3 regions of the Ralstonia sp. 25C genome follow, and region 2 is predicted to be linked to each of the others. Evidence: predicted binding sites of a transcription regulator. Region 2 holds the regulator's gene; each other region holds the start of a gene.
The links. The regulator FNR, encoded in region 2, switches genes on or off when oxygen is low (the NO sensors DNR and NnrR bind a similar motif). The targets are predictions, from matches to a motif close to TTGATNNNNATCAA.
Positions count from the first base shown of each region.

Region 1: a site for FNR is predicted at 1,596-1,609, ahead of adhP (alcohol dehydrogenase AdhP). Genes of this name have one in related genera too.
Region 3: a site for FNR is predicted at 5,075-5,088, ahead of ACS7SF_RS13535 (universal stress protein). Genes of this name have one in related genera too.

Region 1 is NZ_CP196737.1:1,771,442-1,779,373, forward strand. Features, by position in the region: gene ACS7SF_RS08240 (indolepyruvate ferredoxin oxidoreductase family protein) at 1-6, shown strand, start outside; gene sbcB (exodeoxyribonuclease I) at 75-1,514, opposite strand; gene adhP (alcohol dehydrogenase AdhP) at 1,671-2,693, shown strand; gene ACS7SF_RS08255 (2-hydroxyacid dehydrogenase) at 2,751-3,746, shown strand; gene ACS7SF_RS08260 (HD domain-containing protein) at 3,743-4,366, opposite strand; gene ACS7SF_RS08265 (Crp/Fnr family transcriptional regulator) at 4,575-5,267, shown strand; gene ACS7SF_RS08270 (MFS transporter) at 5,364-6,623, shown strand; gene ACS7SF_RS08275 (ferritin-like domain-containing protein) at 6,808-7,620, shown strand; gene ACS7SF_RS08280 (porin) at 7,697-7,932, opposite strand, start outside.
Region 2 is NZ_CP196737.1:404,460-412,391, reverse strand. Features, by position in the region: gene ccoG (cytochrome c oxidase accessory protein CcoG) at 1-1,415, shown strand, start outside; gene ACS7SF_RS01845 (FixH family protein) at 1,452-1,691, shown strand; gene ACS7SF_RS01840 (hypothetical protein) at 1,688-1,942, shown strand; gene fnr (fumarate/nitrate reduction transcriptional regulator Fnr) at 1,980-2,654, opposite strand; gene ACS7SF_RS01830 (sulfite exporter TauE/SafE family protein) at 2,888-3,631, shown strand; gene scpB (SMC-Scp complex subunit ScpB) at 4,120-4,923, shown strand; gene rluB (23S rRNA pseudouridine(2605) synthase RluB) at 5,017-6,798, shown strand; gene rimP (ribosome maturation factor RimP) at 6,995-7,483, shown strand; gene nusA (transcription termination factor NusA) at 7,480-7,932, shown strand, end outside.
Region 3 is NZ_CP196737.1:2,879,175-2,887,106, reverse strand. Features, by position in the region: gene ACS7SF_RS13560 (heavy metal sensor histidine kinase) at 1-410, shown strand, start outside; gene ACS7SF_RS13555 (copper-transporting P-type ATPase) at 974-3,052, shown strand; gene ACS7SF_RS13550 (DUF5676 family membrane protein) at 3,107-3,370, opposite strand; gene ACS7SF_RS13545 (methyltransferase family protein) at 3,393-4,064, opposite strand; gene ACS7SF_RS13540 (DUF2933 domain-containing protein) at 4,064-4,327, opposite strand; gene ACS7SF_RS13535 (universal stress protein) at 4,571-5,014, opposite strand; gene ACS7SF_RS13530 (hypothetical protein) at 5,141-5,785, opposite strand; gene ACS7SF_RS13525 (hypothetical protein) at 5,791-5,913, opposite strand; gene ACS7SF_RS13520 (MFS transporter) at 6,336-7,631, shown strand; gene ACS7SF_RS13515 (substrate-binding domain-containing protein) at 7,672-7,932, shown strand, end outside.

The DNA of each region.
Region 1 (7,932 bases), 1.4 Mb from region 2:
GCCTGATCGGCTTTAGGCATCGCCATGAAAAAACGGAGGCTTCGGCCTCCGTTTTTCTTTGCGCATGTGGATAATTAGCCCGGCACGATCTGCTGCGCGTAGTCGTACAGGTCTTGCAGAATGTTCTGCGCGCGCGCATCGCCTTTCTCTGTAGCTTCCGCGCCCAATTGCTGCAGCCGCTCACCGAAGGCTTCGAAGGTGAGATAGCCGCCGACGCCTTCAAACAGCCGCTCGGCACGCAACTGCTCCCACTGCTCGTATTCGTCCTCGGACAGCGTGTCGGGGAAGTTGCGTGCGCGGTAGTGAAACAGCAGCTCCGGCAGGCGCGCATCAGCAAACTCGGGGTGCAGGCGCGCGAGTTGTTCGCCGGACAGGGTGCGCAGTTCGTTCAGCGTGCGGCGATCGTCGTTACTGACGAAGCCGCCGTAGAGATTCTGGTCGACATCTTCGATCGGTTCCAGCTCACGGGCGTAGACCTGGCGCCACGTTTCGCGCAGGTCGGGCGCACTCTGGGCGATGCCGGCGTGGCGTTCGATGGTGGCGAAGTCGATGCCCCAACGCTCCGCCTGCGCCGGCTGCAGCGTCTTCATGTTGCTAATGACGATGGGCGACTTGTTGATGTGGATCGTCTTGATCGGCAGGCGTGTGGTGCCTTCAGCCAGGTCGGCGGTGCGCGTGAACATGCGCTCGCGGATGGTGGCGACGTCCATGTCGAACAGCTCCGACGGATCGAACGCCAAGTCCCACACGATCAGCTCGTTCTTGTTGGTCGGGTGCCCACCCAGCGGCCAGACGACGGCCATGCAGCCGCGCTCCACGCCGTACATGCCGGAAATGTGCAGCAGCGGGCGCGGCGCATCGCCAATCTCGGCGACCACGCGGTCTTTCTTGCGCAGTGCCAGGCAGAAGTCGAACAGGCGCGGCTGGGCGTTGCGGATCAGGCGCGCCAGTGCAATCGTCGCGCGCACGTCGGACACGGCGTCGTGTGCAGCCTCATGTACGAGCCCGTTGGCTTGCGAGAGATGCTCCAACTTGAAGCTCGGCTTGCCGTCTTCGTGCTTCGGCCACTGGATGCCTTCGGGGCGAAGTGCCCACGTGGTACGCACCACGTCGAGCAGGTCCCACCGGCCGCATTCGTTCTGCCACTCGCGAGCATACGGGTCGATCAGGTTGCGCCAGAACAGGTGGCGCGTGACCTCGTCGTCAAAGCGGATGGTGTTGTAGCCGACGCCGATGGTGCCGGGCGCGCCCAGTTCGCGCTCGATGGCCTGCGCGAATTGGTATTCCGGCACGCCCTGCTTGGCGCACTGCTGCGGCGTGATGCCGGTGATCAGGCACGACACGGGGTCCGGTAGCCAGTCGTTGGAGGGCTGGCAGAACAGCTCCACGGGCTCGCCGATTTCGTTGAGTTCGGCATCGGTGCGGATACCCGCGAACTGCGCCGGGCGATCGCGGCGTGGCACAGCGCCGAAGGTTTCGTAGTCGTGCCAGAGGAAGGTGGGCGTGACAGGCAAAGCGGTGGCTCGCAAGAAAAATGGCCAGAGATGCCGGCATGCTAACAGCCTTGCCGATGGCGTCCGGCAGCCAGCCAGCCGTTGATGCACATCAACCCGCATCCGGCGGGCGTTGACCAGACTGGTAGCAACTCCCCCCTCTCCTGGAGATGTCTCATGGCCCGGTCGATGAAAGCGGCAGTTGTCCACGCCTTTGGCGAACCCTTGCGCATTGAGGAAGTGCCGGTTCCAACACCTGGGCGCGGGCAGATTCTCGTCAAAATCGCGGCCTCGGGCGTCTGCCATACCGACTTGCACGCCGCCGACGGCGACTGGCCGGTCAAGCCAAGCCTGCCGTTCATCCCCGGGCACGAGGGCGTGGGCTACGTAGCGGCCGTGGGCGAAGGCGTCACCAACGTCAAGGAAGGCGACCGCGTGGGCGTGCCCTGGCTCTACACCGCGTGCGGCCATTGCGAGCACTGCCTCTCCGGCTGGGAGACCCTCTGCCACGAGCAACAGAACACCGGCTACTCCGTCAACGGCGGGTATGCCGAATACGTATTGGCCGGCCCGAACTACGTCGGCCACCTCCCGGCGCAAGTCAGCTTTGAAGAGATCGCGCCGATCCTCTGCGCGGGGGTGACGGTCTACAAGGGCATCCGCATGACGGATACACGGCCCGGCCAGTGGATCGCCATCTCGGGCATCGGCGGGCTGGGGCACGTGGCGGTGCAGTACGCGATTGCCATGGGCCTGCATGTGGTGGCCGTGGACGTGGCGCCCGACAAGCTGGCACTGGCACGCGAACTGGGCGCCAAACTGATCGTCGATGCATCTCAGCAGGACCCGGCAGCCGTCATCCAGAAGGAGGTGGGCGGGGTGCACGGCGTGCTGGTAACGGCCGTGTCGCGCAGCGCGTTTGCGCAGGCGCCGGGCATGGTGCGGCGCGGCGGTACGATTTCGCTCAACGGGCTGCCGCCGGGGGATTTTCCGTTGCCGATTTTCTCCACCGTGCTCAACGGCATCACGGTGCGCGGCTCGATTGTCGGCACGCGGCGCGACTTGCAGGAATCGCTACAGTTTGCCGCCGAAGGCCTGGTACGCGCCCACATCCACCGTGACAAGCTCGACAACATCAACCAGGTGTTCGCCGATCTGAAGGCCGGCAAGGTGGATGGCCGCATCGTGCTCACACTCTGAAGCGACACGGTGGCCGGGCGCGTAAGCTGTCAGCATCACATTCTCTACCGCACCGCCATGCGCATCCTCTTCTTCAGCAGCCACCGTTATGACGAAGACAGCTTCCGCGCCGCCATGGCGCGGGGTGGTCAGCCCTTCGATCTGGTCTTCCAGCGCACCCATCTGGACGCGCACACTGCGCCGCTGGCGGCGGGGTTCGAGGTGGTATGCCCGTTCGTCAATGATTGCCTCAACGCCGATGTGCTGGCCGCGCTCGCTGCGGCGGGCACGCGGCTGATCGCGTTGCGCTCGGCGGGGTTCAACCACGTTGATCTGGCGGCCGCACAGCGCCTGGGGCTGACGGTGGTGCGCGTGCCGGCCTATTCGCCGCACGCGGTGGCCGAGCACGCGGTCGGCATGATCCTCACGCTCAACCGGCGCCTGCATCGCGCTTGCAATCGCACGCGCGAGGGCGACTTTTCGCTGGATGGCCTGCTCGGCTTCGACCTGCACGGTAAGACGGTCGGCGTGGTCGGCACCGGGCAGATCGGGCAGGTGTTCGCACGCATCATGACCGGCTTCGGCTGCCGGGTGCTGGCGTCCGATCCGTTTCCTCTGGCCTCGCTGACGGCGCTAGGGGTGACGTATCTACCGCTGCCGGCGTTGCTGGCGCAGTCCGACATCGTGAGCCTGCACTGCCCGCTCAATGCGGACACACACCACCTGATCGACGCCGGTGCGATCGCCAGCATGAAGACCGGTGCGATGCTCATCAACACGAGCCGCGGCGGCCTGGTCGACAGCCCCGCCCTGATCCATGCGCTCAAGACCGGCCAGCTCGGCCACCTCGGGCTGGATGTGTACGAGGAAGAAGCCGACCTGTTCTTCGAAGACCGCTCCGCCGACGTGCTGCAAGACGACGTGCTGGCGCGGCTGCTGACGTTTCCCAACGTCATCGTCACGGCGCACCAGGCGTTCTTCACGCGCGAGGCGCTGGCGGGTATTGCCGACACCACGCTCGCCAACGTGGCGGCGTGGGCGGCCGGCGCGCCCGTCAACGTGGTGAAAGCCTAGGCGACGTCCGCTTTCGGCCGGGACAACTCGCTCTCGCCCTCTTTCACATAGATGGAGTTGCGCGGCTTGGCCAGCACGCGGCGCACCATCGGCTCGAAGAACGACAGGGGCAGGTTGTCGTAGTCCGGCATGAACGCGGCAGCATCGTACTTGGCGCAAAACTCGGCGGTGCGCTCGAACAGCGCGGGCTGGCTGCGGTATTGCTCGCGCAGGTTGCGGTCCAGGCCCAGGTGGTGGAAGAAGTAGTAGCCCTGGAAGATGCCGTGCTTCTCGACCATCCACAGGTTCTCGGGGCTGACGAAGGGCTTGAGGATGGCCGCAGCGATGTCCGGGTGGTTGAAGCTGCCCAGCGTGTCGCCAATGTCGTGCAGCAGCGCACAGACCACGTATTCCTCGTCGCGGCCATCGCGATGGGCCAGCGTGGCGGTTTGCAGGGAGTGTGCGAGCCGGTCGATCGGGAAGCCGCCGCAGTCGCCGTCGAGCAGCTTCAGGTGCGCGAGCACGCGGTCAGGCAGTGCGCGGGCGTAGGGCATGAACTCGGCCGAGATGGCGGCCCAGTCCTCGCGCGTGCCGCGCTCCATGTGGGAAAACGTCGCGCGTGCGGCGGTGTCGTGCGTCATGGGGTGTCTCCTTCGTCGCCTGAACGGGTCTGGAATGCCGCGTCATGGGTGCGCAGCTTGGTGGGCGTTATTGCTGTGGATAACCACTGTGGACAACTGCTGTGGATAACCCTTGTGAATAACTCGGAAGCATTGTCTGCCCAGGCCTTGCCGGCAGACTGTCAAGCGTTTGACAATGGCCGCACCGCCCTTGCCGCATCCTGCCGTCATGCCCCCAGACGCCTCCCATACCGCTTCCGCCCCGACGCCGGGGCAACTGGCCCAGGGCTGGCTGCGCGATGCCCCTGCCGCGTTGCTGGCCGAGATTGCGCCCACCGCGCGTCTCATCACCTACCCCGACGGCGAGTGCATCCACCCGCACGGCGGACCGGCCCAGGGCATGTTCCTGATCGTGCGCGGCCGCGTACGCATCAGCCGGACGACGGACGGCGGCAGCGAGCTGGTCTACGGCGTGCTGCGGGCCGGCGAGTGGTTTGGTGAGATCGCCCTCATCGACGGCGGCGGCCGCACGCACAGTGCCCACGCCCAAGGGCCGACCACCCTGATCCTGCTGGGCACCGCGGCATTTGCGCGCGTGGTGTCCGCCTATCCGGCCGGCATGTGGGCGCTGATGCAGCAGCTCTGCCAGCGGATCCGGCTGATCTTCGACGAGTTCGAGCACGCCAGCGAAATGCCCGCCGATGCGCGCCTCGCCCAGCGCCTGCTGCAACTCGCTCGCGCCGGTGACGGCCATACCGTGGCCGCCAGCAATGAAGAGCTGGGCCGCATGCTGGCGCGCTCGCGGCAGACCATCTCCAAATACCTGCAGGCGTGGCAGCGCGCCGGGTGGATTCGTTGCCACTACAGAACGGTGGACATTGTCGATACGCCGGCACTGCGCGCGCTCGCGGGCCGCCACTAGCCGAGCACTCCGTCGATCGGGCACGCGCGATTCAGCACACGCCGCTAGAATTTCCCACACGCTACGCAGGCCCACCGCCCCTTCGCTTCCGCCTCCATGACCTCCCCGCTCTCGCCGGCCTCGCCCGAAGGCCGGCGCCTTGTGTTGCTGCTTGGCCTCGCGCAAACGGTCTCGTGGGGCACGCTGTATTTCACCTTCACCGTCTTCCTGGCGCCGATGCATGACACGCTCGGCTGGGCACGGCCGTTTCTGGCGGGCGGGTTCTCGCTGGGGCTGCTGGTGTGGGCGCTGTGCTCGTTCTGGGTGGGGCGCGCGCTGGATCGCTGGCCCGCGCGCCGCGTGATGGGCACCGGCACGATGCTGGCGGCGGGGAGCCTGTTGGCGTGGTCGCTGGTCTCCCATCCAACCGCGTTCCTATTGCTCTGGCTGCCGATAGGCGTGGCCATGGCCACCACGCTGTACGACCCCGCCTTCGTCGTGCTGCGCCAGGCGTTTGGCGATGCCTATCAGCGGCCCATCATCGGGCTCACGCTGATCGCAGGGTTCTCCAGCACGATCTGTATTCCGCTGGCGCAATGGGGGGTGGAGCACATCGGCTGGCGGCATACGCTGCAGGTGTTTGCCCTGGCGCAGGTGCTGATCTGCCTGCCAGTGCATCTGCGATTGCGCGTGCAGCCGCCCCAGCAGGCATCAGCGAATACCGTCGATGATCCCGCGCGGATCCCCACCTCGCACACCTCGGCATGGCGCATGGTGTTGCGCCTGCCCGTGTTCTGGGCCGTGGTGCTGGCCTTCGTGGCCATCAGCCTGATCGCCACGGTGCTCGGCGCCCATCTGATTCCGCTGCTCTCCGAAAAGGGCGTGCCGACGGGCCGCCAATTGCTGATCGCGGCGCTCATTGGCCCGGCGCAAGTCCTCGGCCGGCTGGCGATGATGCGTTTTCGCTTGGCGCACCCCGTTCGCGTCGCCCCGGCCACGTATGCTGCAATGGCCGTGGCGCTCGTTCTGCTGGCGCTCTCCAGCGGGCCGCTGTTGCTGGCTTTCGCGCTCATCTACGGTGCCGCCAACGGCATCAACACCATGCTGCGCGCGATCGCCATGCCGGAGCTGGTGTCGCGCAACCAGTACGCCACCCTCAACGGCCTGATGATGACGCCCGTACTGCTGGCCCAGGCCAGTGCTCCCTGGCTCGGCGCGCTGCTGTGGAAAGCGACCGGCGGCTACGCAGCCGTGGAATGGGCGATGGTGGCCTGCGCGCTCGTCGCCCTGTGCGCCTTCACGTATGGGCTCCGGCACGCGCACACGCGTACGGCGCCGGATGGTGCACAGCCCGCCGAAGCGACGCCGACGCCATGACGATATCGTCACTTAAACCGCGGAAGATTACTATTAGGAACCTTTGCTGACGCGAATCTGTCATTGAAACACGAGACGTGATGTTTCATTCTCATGTTAGAAGCGGTCCGCTTTTTGCGGCACCGCCAACGGAGGACGCGCCGTGTCACAGGCTCATCAAGCAACATCACCCGCAAGCCAGCCGATGCCGTGGTCGATGCAGGAAATCGACTACGGCGGCATCAACGTCGCGCGCGTGCGCGAGAACCGCACGCTCTTCTACCTGGTGGTCTGCGCTTCCTTCGTGGAAAGCGGCTCCGACCTCTACGCCGGCAACCTCGCCCAGTACTACGCCGACCAGCCCGAAGCCGCACACTGGCTGACGCACCACTGGGAGCGCGAAGAGCTGCAGCATGGCCGCGCGCTGCGCCGCTACGTCGAAACCGTCTGGCCCGAGTTCGACTGGAAACACGGCTACGCCCGCTTCTTCGAGGAATACTCCGTCACCTGTTCCGTCGACCAGTTCGAGCCGACGCAGGCACTGGAAATGGTGGCGCGCTGCGTGGTCGAGATGGGCACCGCCACCTTCTACCGAGCCATCGCCCAGGCCGCCGCCGAGGCCGACGAGCCCGTGCTGCGCGATCTCGCCAGCCGCATCTCGGCCGACGAGGTCCGGCATTACAAACACTTCTTCCGTTTCTTCAACGCCTGCAACGCACGCGAAGGCGTCGGCCGTATGCGGGTGCTCAAGGCACTTGCCTCGCGCCTGCGCGAGATCAAGAACGAAGATTCGATGATCGCCCTGCGCAACGTGCTGCGCATCGAACGCGGCGAGGAAAACGTGCCCGAAGCCGACGTGCGCGCGCTCAACTCCAGCGTGAGCGCGATGGTGCGGGCGCACCTGCCGATCGACATGGCAGCCAAGATGCTGCTCAAACCGCTGCGGCTGCGCCCGGGGTTGGAGCGCTCGATCCGGCCGCCGTTGGTCGCGCTGGTGCGGCGGGTGATTCTGCACTGAACGCACCGTGCGCGATGGGCCAACAAAAAACCCGGGCCGAAGCCCGGGTTCTCTTATCTAGCCGACGAAGCGTCGATTAGAACTTGTGGCGCAGGCCAACCACGGCGCCCATTTGGTTGTTGTTATTGCCCGGCGCCGAATCCACGTCGCCGAAGCCAGCCACACCCAGATTCGTACCGTTGCTGTTCTTGGCGTAGGCCAGGTTCAGGTAGGCATCGGTGCGCTTGGACAGTGCGTAGTCGCTACCCACAACGAACAGCCACGGGTTGCCCGTACCGGCCGTCTTGAAGTTTTGGTAGTACGCGGTGCCCG
Region 2 (7,932 bases):
CGGCGGGCGTTGACGATGCACCGACGGAACAGATGCTGTATGAGGTGCGGCGCAAGATCTATCCGCGCGCCGTGACGGGCGCGTTCGCGCGCTGGCGTGTGTGGCTGGTGCTGGCCACGCAGCTCGTTTTCTACGGGCTGCCGTGGCTGCAGTGGAATGGCCGCCAGGCGGTGCTGTTCGACCTCGGCGCACGCAAGTTCTACCTGTTTGGTCTTGTGCTGTGGCCGCAAGACGTGATCTACCTGACGCTGCTGCTAGTGCTGTCGGCGTTGGGTTTGTTTTTGTTTACTGCGGTGGCGGGGCGACTCTTCTGCGGCTATGCCTGTCCGCAAACGGTCTACACGGAAATCTTCATGTGGATCGAGCGGCATATCGAAGGCGACCGCTTCGCCCGCATCCGCCTGGACGGCGAGCGCTGGAGCCTGCGCAAGCTGCGCCTGAAAACGGCCAAGCACACTGCCTGGGTGGTGATTGCGCTGTGGACGGGCTTCTCGTTCGTCGGCTTCTTCACGCCCATCCGCGAGCTCGGCCTAGAAGTGTGGACGTTCGCGCTGGGCCCATGGCAGACCTTCTGGTTGCTGTTCTATGCGTTCGCCACGTGGGGCAATGCCGGCTTCATGCGCGAGCAGGTATGTCGCTACATGTGCCCGTACGCACGCTTCCAGAGCGTGATGGTCGATCCGGACACCTACGTCGTCACCTATGACACGGAGCGCGGCGAGCCGCGCGGCAGCCGTTCGCGCAATGCGGATTTTGAAGCGCAGGGCCTGGGCGCGTGCGTGGATTGCAGCATCTGCGTGCAGGTCTGCCCGACGGGTATCGACATCCGCCAGGGGCTGCAGTACGAGTGCATCGGCTGTGGCGCCTGTATCGACGCGTGCGATCAGGTGATGGACAAGATGCGCTACCAGCGCGGCCTGATCCGCTACACGTCCGAACGCGCGATGCACGAGCGCCTGACGCCGAAGCAGGCCCGCCGGCACCTGCTGCGTCCGCGCGTGCTGATCTATACGACGATCATGCTGGTACTCATCGCCGGTTTTGTAACGGCACTGGCCATGCGCAAGCCGCTCAAGGTGGATGTGATTCGCGACCGCGGCGCGCTGGCGCGTGAAGTGGATGGCGACAAAATCGAAAACGTTTACCGCCTGCAACTGATGAATGCGTCCGAGCGCCCCGTGCGCGTGACGGTCACGGCAGAAGGCTTGCCGGCGCTGCAAGTGCTCGGTGGCAGCGGTGAATCGACCACGCTCGAACTGGCCCCCGCAGCCAACCGGTTGCTGCCTGTTCTCGTGCGCCGTCCGGCCGATGACATACCGCCCGGCTCGCACAAGATCCGTTTCGTCATCCAAGCAGATAGCGATCGTGACAGCTTGGTGCTGCGCGAACCGTCCAGCTTCATCGTGCCGCGCTAACGCGGTATTCAGCGGTATCCCCAACAGGAGGCACAGATGCACGCAACGCAAACTTCCGCCCAAGCCCGACCGTGGTGGCGTGAGCCTTGGCCGTGGCTGCTGATGGCCGGCCCCTTCGTCGCCATGATTGGATGCGGCGTCACCATCTGGCTGGCCGTGTCGCATCCCGACCCGGTCATCCAGGACAACGTTGTGCGACGCGGGTTGGTGATCGAAAAGACCGCCGCCGTATCGGCTTCGCGTTCCGCCGATGCCGCCCACGCGGAGGTCCGATGAAACGCCGCATCCTGATGTGGATCCTGTGGCCGGCGTTTTTGTGTGCCGCGCTGGCCGAGCTGGTCGTTTTTGCGGTGGTCGATCCCGCAGACCTGCGCTTTTTCGGCGAGCAGATCACCGTGTCGGCCGATGCGGTCTACACGGTGTCTTTCTTTGTGTTCTGGCTGTTGTGCGGCTTGTCGAGCGCGCTCACGCTGTATGTGTCGCCGGGTATCGGCAAACTCGAAGCGCATGAGCATCCGCTCATTTGAGCGGCTGCCGGAGGCGGGTTTAGTGGGGAAGGCGGGTTCAGGTGGCCTGACCGCTCATCACTTGGCGCAGGCCCGCCATGTCGATCAGCTTGACGTGGCGCTGGCGGATCTGGATCAGGCCCGCCTCCGCAAAGCGCGAAAACAGACGGCTCACGGTTTCCAGCTTCAGGCCCAGGTAGCTGCCGAGTTCTTCACGGCTCATACGCAGCACGAATTCGGTGGACGAGTACCCACGCTGCGCCGAACGCTTGGACAGGTTCAGCAGAAACGCGGCCAGGCGTTCCTCGGCGCGCATCGAGCCGAGCGTCAGCAGCATCTGGTGGTCCTGCGAAATCTCCTTGCTCATGATCCGCAGAAACTGATGCTGCAGCGACGGCAGCCGACGCGAAAGCTGCTGCAATTCGTCATAGCGCACCACGCAGACTTCGGTGTCTTCCAGCGCCGTGGCATCCGACACATGCCGCATATCGCCAATACCATCCAACCCGACAATCTCGCCCGGCAGGTGAAAACCGGTGATCTGGTGGCGGCCGTCTTCCAGCGTCAGATGTGTTTTGAGTGTGCCAAACCGAATGCCGTACACGCCCTCGAGCGGATCGCCCAGTGCATACAGCGTTTGCCCTTTCTTGATGCGGATGCGCTCGGTCACCAGCTCATCCATTTTGCGCACGTCATCCGAATTCATGCCCACAGGCAGGCAGATTTGCCCCAGTACGCAGGTGGAGCAGCGCGAGGCTTGGTCGGAGAGTGCGATTCGTGTGAGCACAGGCGGGGGCGTGAATTTCGAGCGGGTGAAATGAGAAATTCTTATGGTGCAACTGGGCCGTATTATAGCGACGACCTTGCTGCTATCGGATGTTTCCGATGGCGTGAATCGCGGAAAACCCAGTTGATTCCCGCGCGTAAAACCATAACTTTGGTCCATATCAAAAGAGCATCAAAAAGATGAGTGCGGCTGCGCTGTTGAGCGTTTTTCTGATCGCGCTGCTTGGGGGGGTGCATTGTTTGGCGATGTGCAGCGGCGTTGCGCTTGCCGCAGAGCGGGGCGCTGCGCCGGTGCGTATCGTGTCGCGCCGCCGGCTGTGGTTTGAGCAGGTGGTCATGCACGCAGGGCGGTTGACCACGTATGCGTTGTTGGGCGCTGCCATGGGTGCGCTGGGCGCGACGGTTTGGCGTCAGCAGTGGCTGCCCATCCAACGCGGGCTGTTTGCACTGGCCAGCTCGCTGCTGCTGGCGTACGGGCTTTTGCTGCTCTTGCGAACAACGGGGGATGCCTGGCGCGCCCCGATGGTGGAGCGAGTGCTGGGTCGCTTGGCGGGAGGCGTGTCCGGTTTGGCCGCCCGGCTGGGAGGTCGCTTGGGCGCGCAGCCTCCGTTGGTTCGTCGCTACATGATCGGACTCGCCTGGGGGCTGGTGCCGTGTGGCATGGTCTACGGCGCGCTCGCCGTTGCGTTGTTGGCAGGCAACGCAGCCTCCGGCGCTGTGGTCATGCTGGCTTTTGGTGCGGGCACGCTACCGAATCTACTGATGATGTCGGGGCTCGCCGGCTGGTTGCGTGGGTTGTCTCGTCTCCGATGGGCGCGGGGCGCGGCGGGCGCCACCATTGCCGCATTCGGTATCTGGGGATTGGTCTGCGCCGCCTGGCTGCCAGAGATGCTCAACGCACACGGCTTCTGTTTGGTGCTGTAGGCGTTTGAAGCGCCGGGGATGGTGATCCCGCCTGGGATGGCGAGTTCAAACATCTTCCCGGTTGCGGCGCCGCCAGAAATTGCCCTACAATCGACCACAATTCGACTCGCCCTCCGCGCAAATTAACAATCCCAAGCGCGGCACCAGGCGACGCCATCCAGCGGCAATGCCGCCCTGGACCGTCGATTCGGGCAGGTGGCCAGTCTCTTCGGCAGCCGCCCGGTGCAGTATCCGTCCCCATGGCGGCGGAAGAAATTGCCCTTGTGGTGCCTGACCGGCACCGGATCAACTCGCTCCTCCGGCCCTTTTTTTGCGGGCAAAGCCACTGCGTTACGGTGCATGGCCCAATTGAATCTCCATTGGCCATCGCGCGCCGGGCCCGGGCGGGCAACAGCATTCTGAAATGCCGCGTGCGTCGCGGCGGAACGACAAACCTCAAGCGTGACGGCGACCTGCCGCGCGCGAGCAATGACGAACCGTTCAACCTGATGAATACCCAAGAGGCGAAAATCGTCCTCGAGACCGCGCTGATCTGCGCGCAGGACCCGTTGCGAGTCAATGACTTGCGCAAGCTGTTCGACGAAGACGTTTCCGCGGACACCATCCGCGTGTTGCTCGAAGAGCTGCGCCAGGATTGGCTCAATCGCGGCGTCGAACTGGTCGCGCTGGCTTCGGGTTGGCGCCTGCAGAGCCGCCCAGAGATGCGTGTGTATCTCGATCGCCTGCATCCGGAAAAGCCGCCCAAGTACTCGCGCGCCGTGATGGAAACGCTGGCAATCATCGCGTACCGCCAGCCGGTGACGCGCGGCGATATCGAAGACATTCGTGGCGTGACCGTCAATACGCAGGTCATCAAGCAGATTGAGGACCGTGGCTGGATCGAGGTGATCGGTCATCGCGACGTGCCTGGTCGCCCCGCGCTGTATGCGACCACCAAGCAGTTTTTGGATGATCTCGGGCTGCGCTCGCTGGATGAACTGCCGCCGCTGGAAGATGCCCGCGCCCAGGCACAGGCAAGCCTGCTGGAGCAGGGTGCGATCGAGTTTGAGGGTGGCGCCATTGCGGTGGCGGAACTGACCGAGTTGGTCAACGAAGCCCCCGATAACGGCGCACCGGAAGCCGATGGGAACGTCGATGCACCGATTGAGGCATCGAGCGAGTCTCCCGTTGTTGACGGCGAACCTGCTGCGGAAGCCGACTCGCCCCTTGCCAGCGTGCTGGAGGGCGAGTCGGAAGACGAGCACAAGACCACGGCCGAGCCGTCTTCGGCTGCCTCGAGCGAACATTCGTAATGCCATGCCAGCCGTAGAGTCGGCACATGGCCTGATCCCTTAGATTTTTTGAAAGACGTTGTGAGTACCCAGCCAGATTCCATGGATACACGTATGCCGGCCGATGCCGACGCTCAGCCGCCACGACAAGAGGGCGGTGACGGGACCGAGTCCGCGCCGCGCCGTAAAGGACTGCGCCGCGGTCTGCGCAACCTCGTGGCCTCGCGCCGCCAGCCGCAAGAGGGCCGCCCAGAAGGCGAGTCCGGCGATGCGGCAGGCGCGGAGGCAGGTCAACCTGCGCAAGCCCGCAAGAGCCGGGCGCCACGGGCGCGCAAACCGAAGGATGCGGCTGGCGAGCCTGTAGTCGTGGCTGAGGGCGCTGCACCGGCGGAGCAGGCACCGGCAGAGGGCCAAGGTGAGCGACGTGGCCCGCGCGGCCGTTTCGGCAAGAACCGTCGTCGCCAGGGCGAGGGACAGCCAACAGCGGAACGTGCCGAACGTACTGAAGGTGCGGGCGCTGGCAAGCAAGCGGGTGGCCGTGGCAAGGGGCAGAACCGCAACGGCAAGCCGCAAGGCAAGGCTGGCAGCCCGAGCCAGAATCGCAGTGGCAAGGGCCCCAAGGGTGGCAAGGGTTCCGAAGACGTCTTCCAGTACGTGATTTCCGGCGCGTACGACGCCGAAGTCGATGCTGGCGGCGCGCCGCAGTCCAGCAAGGTGCGTGAGCTCACTGCCGAGGACGATGCGCCCAAGCTGCACAAGATCCTAGCTGACGCTGGCCTCGGCTCGCGCCGCGACATGGAGGACCTGATCCTGCAAGGTCGCGTCTCCGTGAACGGTCTGCCGGCGCACATCGGCCAGCGCATTCTCGCCACCGACCAGGTGCGCGTGAACGGCAAGCTGATCCAGCGCAAGCTGCCCAATAAGCCCCCGCGTGTGTTGCTGTATCACAAGCCGGCCGGCGAAATCGTCAGTCAGTCCGATCCGGATGGCCGTCCGACCGTGTTCGATGCGCTGCCGCGCATGAAGACCGGGAAGTGGGTCGCCGTCGGCCGCCTGGACTTCAATACCGAAGGTCTGTTGATCTTCACGACGTCCGGCGACATTGCGAACCGCTTTATGCATCCGCGTTACGGTGTGGAGCGCGAATACGCAGTGCGCACGCTGGGCGAACTGGCTGAAACGGACCGTCAGAAGCTGCTGCACGGCATCCAGCTCCAGGATGGCGAAGCCAATTTCCTGCGTTGCGCTGACGGCGGCGGTGAGGGTGTCAATCACTGGTACCACGTTGCGCTCACGGAAGGCCGCAATCGCGAAGTGCGCCGCATGTTTGAAGCGGTCAACTTGACCGTGTCGCGCCTGATCCGGACGCGCTATGGCAGTTTTGTGCTGCCGCGCGGCCTCAAGCGTGGGCGCTGGCAAGAGGTCTCGCCCGAAGATGTGCGCACGCTGATGGGCACGCTGGGCATGAAGGTCCCGACGGCCAGCTCGGGTGAGAAGAGTCGCCAGGGTGATCGTCGTCGCCAGCCGGCGCCGGTGCTGATGGGGCCGATGTCGTCGGGCTTTACCGGGGAAGCGAACTTCCAATCACGCGGTATGGGTATTGAGAATGGCAACCGCGCTCAACCTGCGCAACGCCGTCAGTCGAGCCCGCGCCAGCCGGATCCGATGCAGACGTCCATGGGCTACATCAACGTGGGTGGCCCGACGACGCTGACCGCGCGTACCCGGATGGGCGGGCGCCCGGACGGGCGTGGTGGCTCTGGTGGTGTGGGCGGAGGCATGCGTGACGGCAATCGCACACTCGGTGGCAAACGCCCTGCTGGCAAGAGCGGTGGCGGCATGCCGAACGGCAACAAGGCGCCGCGCGGCGGCGGGAAGCGCGGCGGCAAGCGCTGAGCATTGTGGGTGCAATCCGCCGCACAGCGGATTCTGCGATCTCTCGGGGCAAACTTTGCGTTTTGCCCCGAGACGGATTACAATGTGAGTCTAATCAAAAGTCATCCTGCAGAAGATGGGCGAATGATATGGGCGTTGCGCCCATTTTTTTTTGCTTCAGCAGGTTGGCCAGACCGGGAAATTCTTCAGGAAAAACGTGCATCTGACTGATCTGATTGAGAAAACCCTCACCGCCATGGGTTACGAGCTGGTGGAAGTGGAACGCGCGCCAGCCGGGTTGCTGCGCGTGTATATCGATCAGGCGGAAAACGGTATCGTCATTGAAGATTGCGAAAAAGTGAGCCATCAGCTCACGCGCGTGTTCGAGGTTGAAAACGTCAACTACGAACGGCTGGAAGTGTCGTCACCGGGGCTGGATCGCCCGCTGCGCACGCTGGTCAACTTCACGCGCTTCGCTGGCCTTGAGGCTAAGGTGACGCTGCGTCTGCCAGTGGGCGGACAGAAGAATTTCACGGGGATCATTCAGGCTCCGACGGGGGAGCCGGGTCAGGAACGGATCGGCCTCGAATTCGAGGGCAAGGATGGCCCGGCACTGCTGGAATTCACGCTGGCGGAGTTGGACCGCGCCCGGCTGGTGCCCGTGCTGGACTTCAAAGGAAATCGAAACAAAGGGAACAAGCAATGAGCCGCGAAGTTCTGTTGCTCGTCGATGCGCTTGCGCGCGAAAAAAACGTCGACAAGGATGTGGTGTTCGGGGCGCTGGAGGCCGCATTGGCTTCGGCGACCAAGAAGCGCTTTGAAGAAGACGTGGATGTGCGCGTGGCGATCGACCGCGAGTCGGGCGAACACGAAACCTTCCGTCGCTGGCTCGTCGTTCCCGACGATGCAGGCCTGCAGGAGCCGGACAAGCAGATTCTGCTGTTCGAAGCCAAGGAGCAGGATCCTGACATCGACGTCGACGATTTTGTCGAAGAGCAGATTGAGTCGGTCGAATTTGGCCGCATCGGCGCGCAAGCCGCCAAGCAGGTGATCCTGCAGCGCATCCGCGATGCCGAGCGCGAGCAGATCCTGAACGACTACCTGGATCGTGGCGAAAAGGTCATGACCGGCACGATCAAGCGCGCCGACAAGAAG
Region 3 (7,932 bases), 1.5 Mb from region 2:
AAGACAAAGGGGTCCAGCTGGAACTGCGCGGGGATGGCCACGTCACGGGCGACCGCCTCATGCTGCGACGGGCACTGAGCAATCTGCTCTCCAACGCGCTGCGTCATACGCCGCGCAACGGACACGTCGCCGTCTCGATCCACAGCGACCGCGAGGGTGTCACGATTTCGGTCGACAACGACGGTATCGAGATCGCACCGCATCTTCTGCCGCTCATCTTTGAGCGCTTCTTTAGAGCCGACAAATCCCGCGCCCGACCGGAATCAGAAAGCGCCGGTCTCGGACTGGCGATTACCAAGGCGATCGTTGTGGCACACGGCGGCACCATCGCCGTGACGCGTGCTGATGGGCGCACCCGCTTCTCCATTCGCTTACCGCATTCCGCCGAGGCGGCCAGCAGGCTGGCATAGCGCGGAGTCTTTGACGCGGCGTCCAGGCAGGTGCGCCAAGAGGCAGCTTGACGTGCATCAATGGGGGATCGCGATTGTCTTCTACATTGGCAGTGTGGAGCTTTGGCGCCCGTCACACTTGATGGAACAAAACATGGCCATGATGCGGATGATGATGGGTGGCCAAGGCATGAGTATGAGCAGCGGAATGGGCGGCATGATGTCGAAGTAGCACGGATAGCCGCGCAGTACAGTCTTCGCACAACGGCCACCATTGACCCTCCCTGCATGGGAGGGTTTATCGTTTTTTAGGCAGGAGAAAAACACGATGCTTCCCTAAGCAAGGCATTCGGCAGTAGGCGAAACCAATAGGAGCGATATCCATGGAAGAGCACCGCCATATCCACGCAGCCGAACACGATCACACGCACTCGCATGATCAGCACGCCGGCCATCGTCTTGACGGGCACGGTGCAACACATGAACACGGCCGGACCGCAACGGGCCCGGTAGGACATATCGACAAAGACCGTGGTGCGTCCGCCCTGGCGGAGTCCCAAGCAGGGACCATTTACACGTGCCCGATGCATCCGGAAATCCGCCAGGACCACCCAGGCAACTGCCCGATCTGCGGCATGACGCTGGAGCCTGTCATTCCGGAGTTGGACGAAGAAGAGAACCCGGAACTGAACGACTTCCAGCGGCGCTTTTGGTGGACGCTGCCGCTCACCGTTGCGGCGTTCATCCTGGCGATGTTCGGACACCGATACGGCTGGATGGACGCTTCGCAGCAAAGCTGGGTCGAGCTGGCCCTGTCGACGCCCGTGGTGCTGTGGGCGGGTTATCCGTTCTTCCAGCGGTGCGCTCAATCGTTCCTGCATCGCAGCCCGAACATGTGGACGCTGATCGGACTGGGCACAGGCGCCGCGTATCTCTACAGCGTGATCGCAACCGTCGCGCCAGGGCTGTTTCCTCAGACGTTCGCGGAGCACGGCCGGATCGGCGTCTACTTTGAAGCGGCAGCGGTCATCATTTCCCTCACGCTGGTGGGCCAACTGCTGGAGCTGAAGGCGCGGTCGCAAACGTCGGCCGCAATCAAATCGCTGCTTGGCCTCGCCCCCAAGACAGCCCGGCGCGTCAACGCCGACGGCACCGAAGCGGATGTACCGCTAAGCCACGTGCACGTTGGCGACCGGCTGCGCGTGCGCCCCGGCGAGAAGGTGCCCACCGACGGTATCGTGGTCGAAGGCACAAGCTCGCTGGATGAATCCATGATTACCGGCGAGCCGATCCCCGTGACCAAGCGGGTGGGCGACCGCGTGATTGGCGCGACGATGAACACCGCAGGCAGCTTGATCATCGAATCGGAGAAAGTGGGTTCTCAAACCGTTCTCTCGCAGATCGTCCAGATGGTTGCCCAAGCGCAGCGCTCCAAAGCGCCCATGCAGCGTATGGCGGACAAGGTTGCGGGCGGTTTCGTTGTGGCTGTGGTGGCCGTTGCTGTGCTGACCTTCTTCACCTGGGGATTCCTTGGGCCGCAGCCAAGCTGGGTATATGGGCTGATCAACGCGGTCGCCGTGCTGATCATCGCGTGTCCATGTGCGTTGGGCCTTGCCACACCGATGTCCATCATGGTGGCCAGCGGCAAGGGTGCATCCAACGGCATCTTGTTTCGCGATGCGGCTGCCATCGAGAACCTGCGCAAGGTCGACACCCTTGTTGTCGACAAGACGGGAACACTCACCGAAGGCAAGCCCGCCTTTGAACGCAGTGTGGGCGCCAACGGTTTCGATGACCTAGAGGTGCTTCGCTTAGCGGCCAGTCTGGATCAAGGCAGCGAACACCCATTGGCTGCGGCCATTGTGGCGGCCGCCAGAGGGCGCGGACTGTCTCTGCAGAAGGCAGAGGACTTTGAATCCAGCAGCGGCATTGGCGTACGCGGCGCTGTCGCCGGCAAGAAGCTGGCGCTGGGCAACACGGTGTTGATGGAGCAAGAGCGCATCGATGCCGCCCCACTGGCCCAGGCCGCAGATGAACTGCGAGCCCGTGGCGCGAGCGTCATGTACCTGGCCGCAGACGGCACGCTTGCCGGTTTGCTGGCCGTGTCCGATCCAGTCAAACCGACAACGGCCGAAGCGTTGGCGCAATTGAAGGACGGGGGCATTCGTGTGGTGATGGCCACCGGCGACGGCACGGTAACGGCAAGGGCGGTCGCTCAGTCGCTGGGCATCGCCGAGTTTCACGGGGAAGTCAGGCCCGCCGATAAATTGGAACTTGTGACGAAGCTTCAAAGCGAAGGCCGAACAGTCGCCATGGCCGGGGACGGGATCAACGATGCGCCCGCGTTGGCGAAGGCCGATGTCGGTGTCGCCATGGGCACGGGCACGGATGTCGCCATGAACAGTGCGCAAGTCACGCTCGTGAAGGGCGACCTGCGCGGCATCGCGCGCGCACGGAACCTGTCCGAGGCGACGATCACCAACATGAAGCAAAACCTTGGCTTTGCGTTCGTCTACAACGCCCTGGGTGTGCCGCTCGCCGCCGGGGTTCTCTACAGCACGACCGGTTTGCTGCTGTCGCCTATGATCGCGGCGCTTGCGATGAGCCTGAGTTCGGTGTCGGTGGTATCCAACGCGCTGCGTCTGCGCCGGCTGCGTATCTAGTCCCACGTGGGGCAGTGTTCACACTGCCCCGCTGAGCCCACTGAGCCCACCGATTCAAATCGCCGGCGGAAGCTTTGCGCTCAGCCAGGCAAAGAATGTCGCCGCAAAAAAGGCCCAGACACCGAGGACGACATCTGCATACACCGTGCCCCCGAGTGTTGCCTTCCCGCTCTGCAGCGCATGGAAATCGATGCCATGGAACAGCGCCATCATGAAGCGCATGAACGGCTCCGGAAATGCATACCAGACCATCGCGCACAAGGCGTAGAACAGCATGACCGTGAGGGCGAACGTGGCACCGGTTTTGAACGGCTTCATGGCAGCCTCCTGATTCCGTACGTCAGAGCTTCCGATGCACCTTGTCGTGGTGGACAACTTCGCCAAGGCGGGGAAAGAATGCGGGTGTCCGGTCCCGATAGGCTTCATATTCCTGCCCGAACTCAGCCTGCGCTTCGGCTTCCTCAGCCTTTGCCAAGCGCACATACATCCAAACGAGAATCGGGAACATGGCCAGTGTCAGCAGTGTCGGCCACTGGAAGAGAAAGCCGGCCATGATGAGGATGAACGCCACATACTGCGGGTGCCGCAAGCGGGCGTAGATCCCCGTGGTCGCCAATCGGTGGGCGCTTTGGGCAACGTAGAGCACGCGCCACGCCGTGGCGAGCAGGATGAAGCCGCCAAAGATCAGCACGTTGCTCACGATGTGAAAGAAGCCGAAATGCGGATTGGCCCGCCAGCCAAACATGACTTCCAGCAGATGCCCCGAGTCATGCGAAAGAAAGTCGACGCCAGGAAATTTCGCCGTCAACCACGGATACAGCAGATAGATCGTCAGCGGTATCCCGTACATCTCCGTGAACAACGCGACGATGAATGCCGAGAACGCGCCGAACGAGCGCCAATCCCGCTGCGTTTGCGGCTTCGTAAAGCTGAAGGCGAAGATGATGAAGACGGCGGAGTTGATGAACACGAGGGACCACAGGCCGTACCCATATGTGCTGTCGTGTTGCATCACTGGTCTCCCTTGGCGTCGGCACCGTCAGCCTTGGCCGAGGGGTGACCATGATGTCCATGACCGTGACCGCCATGCATGAATACATGCATCAGCGGACATGCCGCCAGCAGCAGAAACGGTAGGAACTGGATGACGTGCGCCTGATGCTCGGTCCACAGGAAGTACGCAACAACCAACAGAAAACCGATCAGTACAAGCTTTGATCGCGCGATGGCCGGCGCAGCCTCGTCACGTTGCTGCCCATGTTGGTGATTCTCCATTTCCACCTCCCGCCAAAGATATTGGACAAGCCAAGCAAGCTACGTCTTCAGTATTGGCGTGGTGCAGAGATGGGAATTGACCGCGATCAACGCGATCGCGGATGACGCGTTCTTGTACGACACGGCATTCAACGCGCCCTGCTTGCCAGGGCCACAACTGCCGTATCCGGTTCAGACGCACCACGCGTGCCCTCTTAACCCGTAGGGCCGCACCTGCCAAGGACCGCTGGCTGCCTATGTACCTTACCCGACCAGACCGGATGCTTTCACCAGAATGACCGGACATTCCGCCCGGGCGACAACGCGATTCGCCACGGACCCCAGCACGGCGTCGACGAACGCGCCACGCCCGTGTGAACCCATGACAATCGCAGCGGCCTGAACCGACCGGCTGTATTGAACAATGCGTTCCGGGGCGAACCCGACCAATCCATGCGTTTCAAAGGGGATGCCCGCGTCGCGCAGGATCGCAACGGCAGAGGCCATGGCCTTGTCGCTCTCCTCCTGATGCCAAGCGGCGAGGTCGGCCTGCCCGAGAAAGCTCCTCACCTCTCCACTGACCTCGGGCGTGCAATGAAGCACGTGTACGGTGATGTCCTGCACCAGCAGGTTGCGGCCTGCTATGCAGCGGGCGGCCGCGTCTGAGTAAGCGGAGCCATCCGTGGCCAAAACAATGTGCTGCGTCATCTCTATACCCTTCACGAATCGGTGGATACGGCCAACGTACTCCATGTGCGATGGCGCACGCTGATCTCGATCAATCGATGCGGAGGCGTCGTCGTACCACGTAATGCGATGCTCAGCAGCGTCAGATCAGCGCTCTGCCTTGGTCCGGGCGTCTTGCGAAGATGAGGCGACTGGCTCCTGGCGCCGCCACCTTAGGCGCCTCGCCTGCAAGAGGTGGCGCCAATCCACTTTGGCGAAGCCGTACACGATCGCCAGAAACACGACCTGGGACACGACAAAGTACACACCCATATACGCGCCGTCGAACCGGGTCTCCTCATCCAGATAGCGGGCACCGAGCTGAGCAATATGCGTCCAGGTCAGGTAGCTCATCCAGCGGCCGATGAAGAACGGCAGCCCGATCAACCATAGCCGCATCCCCGTCAAGCCGTATGCGATGAAGATGTAGTTGGACGGGAACGGGCTGAATGCGTACGCGAGCATCAGCCCGACCGTCATACCCTTGCGGTCTTCCAGCCAGGCGCGCACCACATCAATGTTCTGGCGATCGGCCTCGCGCATCCAGCGGTTGCGCACGAGCGAGCAAGACAGCCGCGCCAGCACCAGGCGGCCGACCGTCGCTGCACACGCGGCAACGCCTGCCAGCAGCACCGGGTCGGCATCGGGTTGCGAGAAGCCGATCCACGACATCACCATCCACGTTGGCGGCGCAAAGGCCGGCATCACATTGAGCAAGAAGACTGTTCCGAACAACGCCAGCAGGTTTGCCATGATGATCAAGCCTCCGCTCCCAGCACATGGAACAGCTCGTCTTCTTGCGCGCAATGCAGCCATAGGATGACGGCATCAGGATCATCGGCGGACATGTCAGCGACGATCCTGCCCAATAGCTTCGTCACGCGGAATATCTCGGGATGCATGCCACTCATGCGGCACCGGTCCCTCCGACAAGGATCGGAAGCCAGCACTTCTGACGCGTTCATCTTCGCCAATGTGGACACAAGGGGCTTGTGGCAAGTCAACAAGTGCGGTGCAACGCGTGCGCCTGCCGTCAACGGGGTACGAATCAGGACAACAGTGGAGAGGCTTGGGCTGGAGGTGGCTGATTGATCCGATCTCAAATGAGAATCAGCCGCCACAAGAGGCGCTGTGCACGTGCAGGCCAGCTTGTTTCCGAGCGCGCGGCCAGATTGATAACCACAGAACATCAATCCTTCCAAAACTTGCACTTCTCGTTTGCCGGTCTCCCCGCGAACATTGCCAAAACCATAAACGCCGGCACCACGGCGTATTTTTTCTTTGGCTTTCAGGAGACACCTTGATGCACCCTTCGCCCAGCCTTTCGAACGGGCACGCAAAGGCCGCCGCGGTATTCCGCGTGACCGCCGGGAATTTCCTGGAGCAGTTCGATTTCTTCCTGTTCGGCTTCTACGCCACGCAAATCGCCAACGTCTTTTTCCCTGCCGACAGCGAATTCGCCTCGTTGATGATGACGTTTGCCGTCTTTGGCGCGGGCTTTCTGATGCGGCCGTTGGGCGCCATCGTGCTTGGCGCCTATATTGACGACGTTGGCCGTCGAAAAGGCCTCATCGTCACGCTCTCCATCATGGCAAGCGGCACCGTCCTGATTGCGTTCGTCCCGGGTTACGCCACGATCGGGCTTCTGGCACCGGCGCTCGTGTTGTTGGGGCGTCTGCTGCAGGGCTTTTCGGCGGGCGCGGAGTTGGGCGGCGTGTCGGTCTATCTGGCCGAGATTGCCACGCCCGGCCGCAAAGGCTTTTTCACGAGTTGGCAGTCCGCCAGCCAGCAGGTGGCCATTGTGGTAGCGGCTGGCCTGGGCTTCATGCTGAACCACTGGCTGAGCGCATCGGCCATCGCCGCGTGGGGCTGGCGCGTACCGTTCTTTGTCGGCTGCATGATCGTGCCGTTCATCTTCCTGCTGCGCCGCAATCTGGAAGAGACGCAGGAGTTCAAGGCGCGCCGGCATCGCCCCAGCATGAAAGAGGTGTTCCGTACGCTGGTGCAGAACTGGGCCATTGTCATCGCCGGCATGATGCTGGTTGCGATGACCACCACGAGCTTCTACCTCATTACGGTCTACGCGCCGACGTTCGGCAAGACGGTCCTGCATCTGAGCACCGCCGACAGCTTGCTCGTGACCTTATGCGTTGGCGTGTCGAACTTCGTGTGGCTGCCGATCGGTGGTGCGCTCTCCGACAAGATCGGCCGCCGGCCGCTCCTCGTCGCCATGACGGTGCTCACCATCGCCACCGCCTATCCGGCGCTGTCGCTGCTCGCAAATGCACCAAGCTTCATCAACATGCTGCTCGTGCTGCTCTGGCTCTCGTTCCTGTATGGCCTCTATAACGGCGCGATGGTCGTCGCGCTGACGGAAGTGATGCCAGTGCAAGTGCGTGTTGCAGGCTTTTCGCTCGCCTATAGTTTGGCAACGGCGGTCTTTGGTGGCTTCACGCCCGCCATCTCAACAGCGGCCATCCACCTGACCGGCGACAAGGCGGCGCCGGGCTACTGGATGAGCTTCGCCGCCGTGTGTGCGCTCGTTGCAACGTTCACGCTCTATCGCCGTCGCGCAGTGGTACTCAACCCGGCGCATTGATGCACAACCCCTACGTTCCTGCATGACCACAACAATGACAATGAAGAACCTGTTTCAGAAACTCTGCGCGGTGGCGCTCGTTGCAACTGCCGCTGCAACGGCAAACGTTCAGGCGGCCGAACTGCATGTCATGAGTTCGGGCGGCTTCACCGCGGCCTACAAGCTGCTCGGGCCCAAGTTCGCGGCCCAGTCGGGCAACACGCTGAACACCGCGCTGGGCCCGTCGATGGGCAAATCGCCCGAGGCGATTCCGAACCGGCTCGCGCGTGGCGAACCTGCGGATGCCGTGATCATGGTCGGT